DNA from 2 places in the Bacillus sp. NEAU-Y102 genome. Region 2 is predicted to be linked to the other one. Evidence: riboswitches for the same ligand, from Rfam matches in the RefSeq annotation. Region 2 holds a riboswitch; the other holds the start of a gene.
The links. A riboswitch is a leader RNA that binds a small molecule or an ion and turns the genes downstream of it on or off. The one in region 2 is predicted to bind thiamine pyrophosphate.
Positions count from the first base shown of each region.

Region 1: it holds a riboswitch for thiamine pyrophosphate, as region 2 does, so the genes downstream of both, thiM (hydroxyethylthiazole kinase) here and tenA (thiaminase II) in region 2, are expected to answer to the same signal.

Region 1 is NZ_JBTWFK010000009.1:102,337-108,635, forward strand. It holds gene ACYFX0_RS22205 (YhgE/Pip domain-containing protein) at 1-2,149, shown strand, start outside; gene topB (DNA topoisomerase III) at 2,188-4,377, opposite strand; TPP riboswitch at 4,587-4,699, shown strand; gene thiM (hydroxyethylthiazole kinase) at 4,772-5,581, shown strand; gene thiE (thiamine phosphate synthase) at 5,596-6,255, shown strand.
Region 2 is NZ_JBTWFK010000008.1:14,475-20,773, reverse strand. It holds gene ACYFX0_RS20780 (esterase/lipase family protein) at 1-268, shown strand, start outside; gene ACYFX0_RS20775 (homoserine dehydrogenase) at 356-1,381, shown strand; gene pdxR (MocR-like pyridoxine biosynthesis transcription factor PdxR) at 1,471-2,919, shown strand; gene ACYFX0_RS20765 (D-alanine--D-alanine ligase) at 2,924-3,838, shown strand; TPP riboswitch at 3,912-4,017, shown strand; gene tenA (thiaminase II) at 4,145-4,834, shown strand; gene ACYFX0_RS20755 (DUF3937 domain-containing protein) at 5,232-5,495, shown strand; gene ACYFX0_RS20750 (heterocycloanthracin/sonorensin family bacteriocin) at 5,949-6,260, shown strand.

The DNA.
Region 1 (6,299 bases), on a different contig from region 2:
AATAAATGATGGGCAGGAAGCATTGGCGAATTTAGATAAGTTCTTTGCAAGACAAGATCAAACATTAAAAAACGCTCCAGGAACGATAAGAAATGATTTAGTAGTAGCAAAAGGCGTTATGGATAGTGCAGCTGTATTTACTAACTTTTTAATGAATCCAGGTGTGGATTTAAATATTCCTGATTTCTCTGGAATGAATGGATTACCTGAATTCCCTGCAAGACCGGACCTTTCTAAGTTGAATAATGACGGATATAAAAGTATAGCGCAAAATATTAATCAAACAGTAAATAATGTTTTAAGCTCATCACGTGCAGGAACAGCTTATGGGAAAAGTGTTTTAAATGGATTGCAAAATGGTCAGTTTGATCCAGAACAAGCAAAGAAAGATTTAAATGCAGTATCAAATCAATTGCAAGCTCGTACAGAAGGTATTTCGTATCTTATTAATGTATTTACTGAACTTCAAAACTCAGCGACGACTGATTTTGGAAAAAGCTTTTTCCAAGGGCGAGTGGATCGCCTAACTAAGCTGAAAAGTGGTATGGAAAATGCAAACAACGGTATTAAAGATATTGTAAATGTTATCGGTACAGGACAAGAAGTAAAGAAAGATGTAACAGATGTAGCAAATCAAAAATTAGATGCAGCAAATGCATTAATTGATCAAGCTGAAAAAGATTATAATGAAACGTTTGTAGCAGATTATAAAAAAGCAGTTAGCACAGTAGATCAAGCTAAAGCTAATGCGAATGAAATATACGATAATGCAAAAGCTGATTATGATAAAGCGAAAAATGGTCTAGAAAGTACTAAATCTAGTGTCCAAAAAGCACTAGAGGATGTACAAAACAAAGGTATTAATGGTTTAGAAGGTTCGAAGGAAGCCTTGAAAAGCTTAAATGGTCAATTCCAATCTGGAATCGGTTTAATTGATGATATGATTCCAGTTCTAGAAAGTACAAATAAGGTTTTAGCGGATGTAAATAGTGATAAAAACCTTAATAATGGAATCGCAAAATTAAATAAAGCGAAAAGTAGTCTGCAAAAAGGTGTAGATGCAACGAATAAGGGGATTACACTTCTTAACAATGGACAGAAACCTACAAAAGATGTAATTGAAAGTATTAACAATGCTGCGAAGGGCGGATCAGCTCAATTAACAGATGTATTATCGACGTATGATTCAGAGATTGTACCTAACTTCAATACAGCAATTGCTCGTACAAAAGAGATGTCGAAAAATACAACTCAAATTTTAAACGATGCAGACAAAAAGCTTCCAGATGTTAAAAAATTACTAGAAGATTCATCAAAAGGTTTAGTAGATGGTAAAAAGAAATTAGCAGACATTAAAGCTGAAATGCCAGCTACTGAGAAAAAGATTAAAGAATTAGCAGATAAAATTCGTGATTTTGAATCTGAAGAGGATTTAAAAGACATCATACGCTTATTGAAAAACGATGTTGAGAAGCAAAGTGATTACTTTGCGAATCCAGTAAATTTAAAAGAAAATAAATTATTTGCGATGCCGAACTACGGTTCAGCGATGTCACCATTCTATACAGTGCTTGCATTATGGGTAGGCGCATTATTAATGGTTTCATTATTAACGGTAGAAGTACACGAAGAGGGCGCAAATTATAAGAGCCATGAAATTTACTTCGGACGTTTATTAACATTCTTAACGATAGGTCTTTCACAAGCGTTTATCGTATCGATGGGAGATATATTCTTACTCGGTACGTACGTAGTCGATAAGTTCTGGTTTGTGTTATTTAGTTTATTTATTGGAGGAGTCTTCGTTTGTATCGTATACTCACTCGTTTCTATTTTCGGAAATGTTGGGAAATCGATGGCGATCATTTTACTTGTACTACAAGTAGCAGGATCGGGCGGAACATTCCCAATCCAAATGACACCAGCGTTCTTCCAAGCGATTTATCCGTTCTTACCATTCACATACGCAATTAGCGCAATTCGTGAAACAGTTGGCGGAATGCTTTGGGATATCGTAACGCGCGATTTACTTGTGTTAAGTGCTTTCGTAGTAGTTATGATTGTTGCTGCGTTATTACTGAAAACACCAATTAACAAATCAAGTGAAAAATTTGTTGAGAATGCAAAAGGAAGTAAAATCATTCATTAAGAAAAGGTTCCTACCGAGAGCGGTAGGAACCTTTTTGTTTAATCGAACTTTAATTTTTTTAATGCTTCCGCAAATGGGTTGTTTAATGGTTCTTCCTCTTTGTTCTGTTGTTTCATATATTTTTGAACGTCGCGCTTATCAGCTTTGTTTCCAGATTCTTTTTTACGTCTTTCTTGGAATGTAGAAAGTTTTTCGCGATAGCCACATTTACATGCGAAAATTTGGCCAGCGCCTTCACCACGTAATTCTAGTTTCTTCTTACATTGCGGACAGCGAGCGTTTGTTGTACGAGATACATTTTTACGATGACCACATTCACGATCTTGGCATACGAGCATTTTTCCCTTTTTGCCGTTTACTTCTAGCATTGGTTTACCGCAGTCTGGACAAGACTTCGTTGAAATGTTGTCATGTTTATATTTTTTATCACTCGATTTAATTTCAGAAACAATTTCTTTCGTATAGTTCTTCATTTCAGAAATGAATACTTCTTTTTTCAGCTTACCTTTTGCGATAGCCTCAAGTTTTTGTTCCCATTCACCAGTTAGTGTAGGGGATTTTAACTCTTCTGGTACTAAATCAAGTAACTGACGGCCTTTTGAAGTAATATGAATATCTTTGCCACGTTTTTCAATTAAGAACGAATTGAATAGCTTGTCGATAATATCAGCACGCGTTGCTACAGTACCTAATCCACCAGTCGATTTTAATGTATCAGCGAGTTGTTTATTTTGCGTATCCATATATTTTGTAGGATTCTCCATTGCTGAAAGTAAAGTTGCTTCATTAAAGCGTGCAGGTGCTTTCGTTTGGCCTGATGTTTGCATAAGTAACTTTACAGTTAATGTATCGCCCTTTTCAATGTGAGGCAGAAGCTGCTCTTTTACGTCATCAGTTACATCATCGTCTTCAAATCGATTTTCGTATACTTCCTTCCAACCAGCATGTAAAATCGTTTTTCCGCGTGCAATGAACGTTTCACTACCAACTTTGGTACGTAATGTTAGTTGCTCGTATTCGAATGCTGGGAATAAAACAGCTAAGAAACGTTTTACAACTAAATCATAAATTTTGCGTTCTTTATCTGTGAATGCTGAGAAGTTAACGTATCCTTCTGTTGGAATAATCGCATGATGATCGCTTACTTTACTATCATCAACAAATGATTTGTTAGGTTTGATAGGCTTTTGTAATACTTTATGTGCGAAGGGACGGTATTCTCCAACACCACATGCTTTTAGACGTTCTGGAAGTGTTCCAACGATATCAGATGAAATGTAGCGTGAATCTGTACGAGGGTACGTTAGCACTTTATGCTGTTCATACAATTTCTGCATAATATTTAATGTTTCTTTAGCAGAGTAACCGAACTTTTTATTTGCATCACGTTGCAATTCAGTTAAATCATAAAGACCAGGAGAGAATGACTTCTTCTGTTTCTTATCAATTTCCACAACGGTAGCATTTTGTTTATCTAAACCTCTTACAATACCATCAATTTTTTCTTTATTAAAACTACGGCTATTGCCATTTGTATCTTGCCAAGTAAGTTTGAGTTTCTCCATTGTTTGAGCTTCGATGCCGTAGTAAGTTTGTGCTTTGAAGTTCTTTATTTCATCCTCACGACTAGCGATCATTGCAACAGTAGGAGTTTGCACACGGCCGCAATTTAACTGGGCATTAAAGCGAGTTGTTAAAGCGCGAGTTGCATTAAGACCGATATACCAGTCAGCTTCTGAACGTGCAACTGCTGAAGCGTATAAATTGTCATAGGCTTTACCTGGTTTTAAATTTGCAAAACCATCTTTAATTGCTTTATCGGTTACAGAAGAAATCCATAAACGTTTGATTGGTTTATTTAGCTTAACTTTATCGATAATCCAGCGTGCGACTAATTCCCCTTCACGTCCAGCGTCTGTTGCTACAATAATTTCATTTACATCTTTTCTAAGTAGCTGACTCTTTACAGCATTAAACTGTTTACCAGTTTGTTTAATAACCGTTAATTTCAAACGCTTAGGTAGCATCGGTAAATCTTCTAAATTCCACTTTTTATATTTCATATCATAACTTTCTGGATCTGCTAATGTAACGAGATGACCTAAAGCCCAAGTTACAATATATTTATTACCCTCAAGATAGCCGTTTCCTTTTTTATCACACTTCAGTACACGAGCAATATCTCGTGCAACGGAAGGTTTTTCAGCGATTACAACGCTTTTTGACATATTAAAAACATCCTTTCAAATTTCCATAAGTTAAATATAGCATACATCTTCTTGAGATTCAGTTTCGCTCCATATTTGAGCTGTTTTTAATGGAGTGAACAAAATCCCAACTGATTAAAGTTTCACTTTATCAGTTGCTTCTATATTAAATAGAAAAGTAAAGAACTTGTTATTTTACTAGAATAAGAGTAGACTTTGAAGTAGATGAATAAGAAACACATGGGAGTTTGTGGATACAAACTGAGAGTATGGCTACTAGTCCGTCATTGACCATTTGAACCTGTTGGATAATGCCAGCGTAGGGAGAGTGTAAAAGCACATGTTCAGGCACTTTGCGTACGCGCAAAGTGTCTTTTTGTGTATCTCCCATCATTATAGTTAGGAGATGAAAAGGATGAATATGAAAGAAATTAGTAAAGTAGTGGATTTGGTGAGAGAATCTAATCCGCTTGTTCATAATATTACAAATGTTGTTGTAACAAATTTTACTGCTAACGGTTTGTTGGCACTTGGGGCATCGCCTGTAATGGCGTATGCAAAAGAAGAAGTAGCAGAAATGGCTAGCATTGCTGGAGCGTTAGTATTAAATATGGGAACACTTCGTCCTGAGGAAGTAGAAGCGATGTTACTTGCTGGTAAATCAGCAAATGTGAACAATGTGCCAGTACTATTTGATCCAGTTGGTGCAGGAGCAACTTCGTATCGAACAGAAGTTGCGAGACATATTCCAGCCGAAATAGATTTAGCAATTATCCGCGGCAATGCGGCTGAAATAGCAAACGTTATTAATGAGAAATGGGAAATTAAAGGGGTAGACGCTGGTACTGGAAATGGCAATGTTGTAGGTATTGCAAGGCAGGCAGCAGACGAATTAAATACAGTTGCGGTTATTACTGGAAAAGAAGATGTTGTTACAGATGGAGAGAGAACTATTGTTATTCGAAACGGTCACCCTATTTTAACGAAAGTTACGGGAACAGGTTGTTTACTAACTTCAGTAATAGGAGCATTTGTAGCAGTTGAAAAAGATTATGTAAAGGCAACTGTAGCAGCATTAACGTTTTATGGTGTAGCTTCGGAACTGGCAGCTGCTAAAACAGTAGAAAAAGGGCCAGGTAGTTTCCAAATTGAATTTTTAAATCAATTAGCGAATACAACTTCAGCTGATATAGAGAAATATGGGAAGATTGAGGAGTTAGAGTAAGGGGGATGAAACACATGATGCGCATTGAAACAAAGAAAATGTCTAACCTATTGCAAGTGTATTTTATTATGGGAAGTAATAACTGCACGAGGGATCCTTTAGCTGTATTGAAAGAAGCGTTAGATGGTGGAGTGACACTTTTTCAGTTTCGCGAGAAGGGGGAAGGTTCTTTAATCGGAGGAGATAGAGTGCGCTTTGCAAAAGAATTGCAGACGCTTTGTAAGGAATATAGTGTTCCTTTCATTGTAAATGATGATGTAGAATTAGCCATTGAATTAGATGCAGATGGTGTTCATGTAGGACAAGATGATGAAGGAATTACATCTGTTCGTGAAAAAATGGGAGATAAAATTATCGGCGTATCTGCTCATACAATTGAAGAAGCACGCTTTGCAATCGAAAACGGAGCAGATTATTTAGGCGTTGGACCTATTTTCCCAACGAGTACGAAAAAAGATACGAAAGCGGTTCAAGGAACGAAAGGATTAGCTTATTTTAGAGAACAAGGAATTACAGTGCCAATCGTTGGTATTGGTGGGATTACAATTGAAAATACAGCGGCAGTTATAGAAGCGGGTGCGGATGGTATTTCAGTTGTTTCAGCAATTAGTTTAGCTGAATCTGCATATGAAAGTACGAGAAAATTAGCTGAAGAAGTAAAGAGAAGTTTGTAGAAAAGGACATGTAGTATTTTAAGTGCTACATCGAGAAGTAGACT
Region 2 (6,299 bases):
ATATGAAGAAAACCGTCCGTTAGTTGATACTTCTTGGTGGCAAAATGATGGTGTAGTAAATACAAATTCTATGATTGCACCAATTTCTAATGTTGCTGTAAATAATCATGAGTCATTACAGGTTGGAAAATGGAATCATATCGAAACGAAAGCGAATTGGGATCATCTCGACATGGTAGGATTAAGTGTTTCAGACTCGTTAGGTTTTTCTAGCATTCAAGAGTTTTATAGAACAATTGCTGAAAAGCTATCACGTTTACCGAAATAAGTAATAATAAAGCGCTCTCGATGGAATTCGAGAGCGCTTTATATTATATTGAAAGAGGGGTTTGGTAGAAAAATATGGGGGGATATTATGAAAATTCAAGTTGTATTATCAGGATACGGAACAGTAGGCAGAGAGTTTATAAAATTATTAAATGAAAAGTATTCATATATATATGAAACATATGGGATTCAATTAGTTGTAAGTGGCGTATTAGGAAGAAATATTGCAATACATAATGAAGACGGCTTATCTCTTCATCATTTATTGATGTATGGTGGCGGTACCGCTGCAATTGAAAAATATTTAGAGTATCATCCGAAGGAACGTGCAACAACTAGCATAAGTGGTACTGTATTGGTAGAATCAACAGTTACAAATCTTAAAGATGGAAATCCAGGGAAACAATATATGAAACAAGCGATTGAGAAACAGATGGATATAGTAGCAATTTCAAAAGGTGCACTCGTTACAAACTGGAGAGAAATAAATGAAGCAGCAAGAGGCGTAAATGTACGAATTCGATATAGCGGTGCAACAGCCGCTGCACTACCGACGCTAGATATCGGACAATTTAGTTTAGCCGGTTGCAGTATTGAAAAAATAGAAGGAATATTAAATGGAACAACTAATTATATTCTTACGAAAATGTATGAGGAAGATATGACATTTGAAGAAGCACTGAAAGAAGCGCAAAATAAAGGAATTGCTGAGACAAACCCTATATTAGATATAAGTGGTTCAGATAGTGCGTGTAAATTGTTACTTTTGACAAACAGCTTAATGGAAACAGAGAAAACACTTACTGATATACATATAAAAGGAATCGAGCACGTTACAAAACAGCAAATACAAAATGCTAAGGAACAACATAAAATTATTAAATTAATAGCATCAATATATAAGGATGAGGGTGGCAATGTGAATTTAAATGTTGAACCGTGCGAAATAGAAAAAGATCATCCGTTAGCAAAAGTAAATGGGACCGAAAAAGGAATTACGTTCTTTACAGATACGATGGGACAAGTTACTACAATTGGTGGGGCTTCTAATCCACGAGGCGCTGCAGCTGCAGCTTTAAAAGATGTAATTAACTTATATCGAAAAGACTTGTAAGACCGTACCGCCCTTTATAAAAAATACATATGTCGTGGACCTTTTGTGAATGAAATAAATATGCAAAAATGATTGCAGGGGGTAAGGAATTGTTTAAGGATTTTAAAGTTGTTAAAGATCGTCCCGTTTATATTCAATTGAAAGATTATTTGAAGAAGATGATTATGAAAGGGCACTTGCTCGGGAATCAAAAAATCCCATCAACAAGGGAACTAAGTGAATTACTAAGTGTGAGTAGAAACACTGTACTTGCTGCTTATGCAGATTTAGAGCAAGAAGGACTCATTTATGCAGTTAAAGGAAAAGGGAACTTTGTTGCGAAGGTAGATATATCTAACACTTCGTCTGTTGAAATAGATTGGAAAAATAAACTTAATACAGTGACCGCATTAGCGGATGAATTAGATTTAATGAAACATGGTGTTCGTTGGGAAAAGGGAATGATTGTTTTTAATAGTATAGCCCCGGATGAGAAGCTATTTGATGTTGAAAACTTCAAAAGAGCTTTTCTTACTCGTATGTCCATTGAAGGGGACATCGTATTGAACTACGGATATGCAAAGGGATATAAACCGTTAATGAATTATTTACTTCATTACATGGAAATGAAAGGTGTAGACATTTCGAATAAAGATATTCTAATTACAAATGGATTTACAGAAGGATTGGATATTGTACTTTCTTCTTTATCAAAAAAATCCGGTCGTGTCATTTGTGAGAATCCAACTCACCACGCTGCACTAAAGCTGTTCCGTTTACATGGACTTGAAGTTCATGGGATTGATATGAATGAGGATGGTATTGATACGAATGAAGTTGAAAAAAGCTTACGTGAAAAAGATTTTGATTTTGCTTATTTAATTCCTTCTTATCATAATCCAACCGGTATTGTTACGAGTTCAGAGAAAAGAACGGAATTGATGAGGTTATTCTCGAAATATAAGGTTCCTATTATAGAGGACGGATTTAATGAAGAATTACGTTATTCAGGTTCACATTTAGCTCCCTTATTAACTTTTGCTGGAGCTGGCAATAATGTGATTTATATTAGTAGCTTTTCAAAGGTACTTTTCCCTGGTTTACGTGTAGGTTGGATTATTGCAGATAAAGAGCTGATTCATTATTTAGAAAGCGTAAAAAGAGCAAGAACAATCCACACATCTACGTTAGATCAAGCGGTTCTATTTCAATATTTACATGAGGGATATTTTGAGAAATATTTAAAAAAGGCAAGATCGGTTTATAAGAAAAAATATGAGTTAGCTGTCGGCGCGTGTAATCAGTTCATTCCTTTCAAAAGAATGACTGGAGATGGTGGACTTCATTTATTTATAGAGCTAGAAGAGCATATGAATGCCCGCACACTTTTACAAAAGTGTTATGAGAAAGGCGTTACGTTTTCACCTGGAGATGTTTTTTACTCTGATGGAGAAGGGGCGAACACTTTCCGATTAGGGTTTTCGCGCTTGAAAGAAGAAGAAATAGTTCGGGGAATTAAAATAATTGGTGATACATTAAAAAATGAAATTTGGAGTTGAGAAAATGAAAATCGGTGTTATTATGGGCGGGGTATCGTCTGAAAAACAAGTTTCAATTATGACAGGGAATGAAATGATTGCTCATTTAGATAAAAATAAGTATGAAATAGTCCCAATTACATTAAATGAAAAAATGGATTTAATTGAAAAAGCGAAAGACATTGACTTTGCGTTGCTCGCATTACACGGGAAATATGGAGAAGATGGGACAGTTCAAGGAACACTGGAGAGTTTAGGGATTCCTTATAGCGGAAGTAATATGTTATCTAGTAGTATATGTATGGATAAGAATATTTCGAAAAAGATTTTACGTTATGAAGGTGTAGAAACACCAGATTGGATTGAACTTACAAAAATGGAGGATCTAAAGCTTGATGAGTTAGATAAGTTAGGATTTCCATTAGTGGTAAAACCAAACTCTGGCGGATCGAGTGTCGGGGTGAAAATCGTTTACAATAAAAATGAATTGATCTCAATGCTAGAAACTGTATTTGAATGGGATTCTGAAGTAGTAATTGAGAAGTATATAAAAGGTGATGAAATTACATGTTCCATTCTGGATGGAAAACAGTTACCTATAGTTTCAATTCGACATGCAGCCGAGTTCTTTGACTACAATGCAAAATATGATGATACTAGTACAGTTGAGGAAGTTATCGAACTTCCAGCGGAAATTAATGAATGTGTAAATAAAGCGTCACTGGCTTGTTATAAAGCATTAAAATGTAGTGTTTATGCAAGAGTTGATATGATGGTGAAGGATGGAATTCCATATGTAATGGAAATTAATACATTACCAGGGATGACACAATCAAGTTTATTGCCAAAAAGTGCAGAAGCAGCGGGAATTAGTTATAGCAAACTATTAGATATGATTATTGAAACATCATTAAAAGTTAGAAAAGAAGAAGGGTTTTAAGGGGATTATATAACTAATTCTTTTGACAGTTTCACGAAGTATGCTATGATGAATACATTATAAAAACAAAATATTTATCCACTAGGGGGGCCTTTTATAGGCTGAGATCAAATGTGATTTTGAGACTCTTAGTACCTGATCTGGTTAATGCCAGCGTAGGGAAGTGGGAAAGACGTTGCTATTTAATGAGTAAATAAATACTGTCAATTTCACTTTCTTTACGCCTGTAAAGAAAGTTTTTTTATTTTACAGCTTTAATAATTGTGGATAAATACTTATATTTTATACATTATTGGAGGGATTTAAATGACTTTTTCACAATCATTACGTAAAGAAGTAGATTCAATTTGGGAAGCGAGTTTTAACCATCCTTTTGTAAAAAAACTTGGTGAAGGAACGTTAGATTTAGCTAGTTTTCGCTATTATGTGCTTCAAGATTCATATTATTTGATTCATTTTGCTAGAGTACAAACTTTAGGAGCTGCAAAAGCTCTTGAATTAGAGACGACAGCTCGTATGGCACATCATGCTCAAAATACATATGAGGCCGAGTTATCTTTACATGAGAATTTTGCTAAAAAGCTAGGGATAACAAAAGAAGAAAAAGATAATTTTATTCCTGCGCCAACTGCATATGCGTATACTTCACATATGTATCGTGCTGCGTATGAAGGGCATTTAGGAGATATCATTGCAGCAATTTTACCTTGCTATTGGTTGTATTACGAAATTGGGGAACGTTTAAAAGAATGTCAGCCGGAAGAGCCAATTTATAACGAATGGATTTCTGCTTATGGATCTGATTGGTTCCGTACGCTAGTTGAAGAACAAATTACACGGTTAGATACTATTGCTGAAAAAGTAACAGAGGCAGACCGCAAGCGTATGAAACAGCATTTTATTATTAGCAGTCAATATGAATATTCATTTTGGGAAATGGCTTATACATTAGAAAAGTGGCCAGTGGATACAGACGTAAAAGACGTAATTGGATAAAGAATAGAAGTAATGTTAGAGATAGGTATGATCCATACCTATCTCTATATTTTTTCTTGTCAAATTTGCGTAAAGTCATTAGTGCTACGGATATGGTGAAATAGAATATCGATAATTTAGCTCATTTAATTGTCTACGCATTAACTGGATAAACTTCTGTCACATTTATTTTACAATTAAAGAACGTAAATGTTGGTGGTATGAAGTTAAATAAGAAAAGAAACCCGAGCTGTTAGCTGTAACGGAGTTGTTTTTTCTTTGCAGGAATTTCTAAGTTAACATGAAGTGCTGTTCATACAATATGCAAATTTGCATATTGTATTTTTTTGAGTTCTTTGTGTGTTAAAATCAAATATAGAGATATGGAAATATAAAGAAGCAAAAGCAGGAATATCTAATGAATTTTGAGAGGTGTTATATGTTTACAAATAAGAAATTAATTCGATTTGGTTTATCGTTGTTTGTATTTTTAGGGATAATTAATTTTACAATCAGCTATTTCCAAACATATCTTGAAACAGCAGCAGATATTAAATGGGTAATTCCAGAAATTTGGAAAACTATTTTACTAGATGTTCCTCAAGGTATACTTGTTCTTTTAGGCGCAATTGCATTATATGATTTCACAAAAGAGGCATCACAAAAAGACGCATCAATCTAAGTGTGTCTTTTTTCAATTAGAAATTTCATAGAGAGCTTTGCTGGAGAAATAGAATAAAAAGCCCTAATTAGGGCTTTTTTCTTTATAGGAATTTCTTAACCGTCATAGAAACCGGTTACTTAGAGGTGTTATAGCAAAGGCATTTACAGTACAAGAAAATCTAAGTGATATATGGAAATATATAGGATTTGTCCGCGTGATTATTGAGAAATTAATTGAGCTTAGTAAGTATGAAGATATGACGCTAGAATTTATATTTTATAATTTCTATTTATAAAAATGAGCCCATAGTAAAAATAGGTATATGAACAAGGTGCATCATCTAGTGATAAGTCATACTTTGTTGGTGTACGTATTGAACTTAGTTTATAGCGCTATCTCTACTTAGATGTAACGAACAGAAATATAGGGAAGCATCAATGAGGTTGTATTTTATAAACGGAGGTTATGAAAATGAATCAGTTTCAACAAGAAATACAAGCGTTAAGCCTTAATGATTACCGATCTGGAAATATTGTCTATTGGGACCAGCAAAATCAATATCCATATTACTATATTGAAGATGCTGCTCGTCGCTGTGGGGGTTGTGGTCGTTGTGGCGGTTGTGGCGGAGGTCGTTGTGGCGGATTCCGTTGTGGTGGATTCCGTTGTATTGGTTGCTTCGGTTGTTTTGGTTGCGGAGGTTGTGGCGGTTGCTCTAACTGTTTTGATGGTTTTAGTGGTACTACTGATACTACTGGTACTATTATAACGTATGAATATTGATTGCATTTATCCTGCTATTTGCCGGGCAGTAAGACCCTA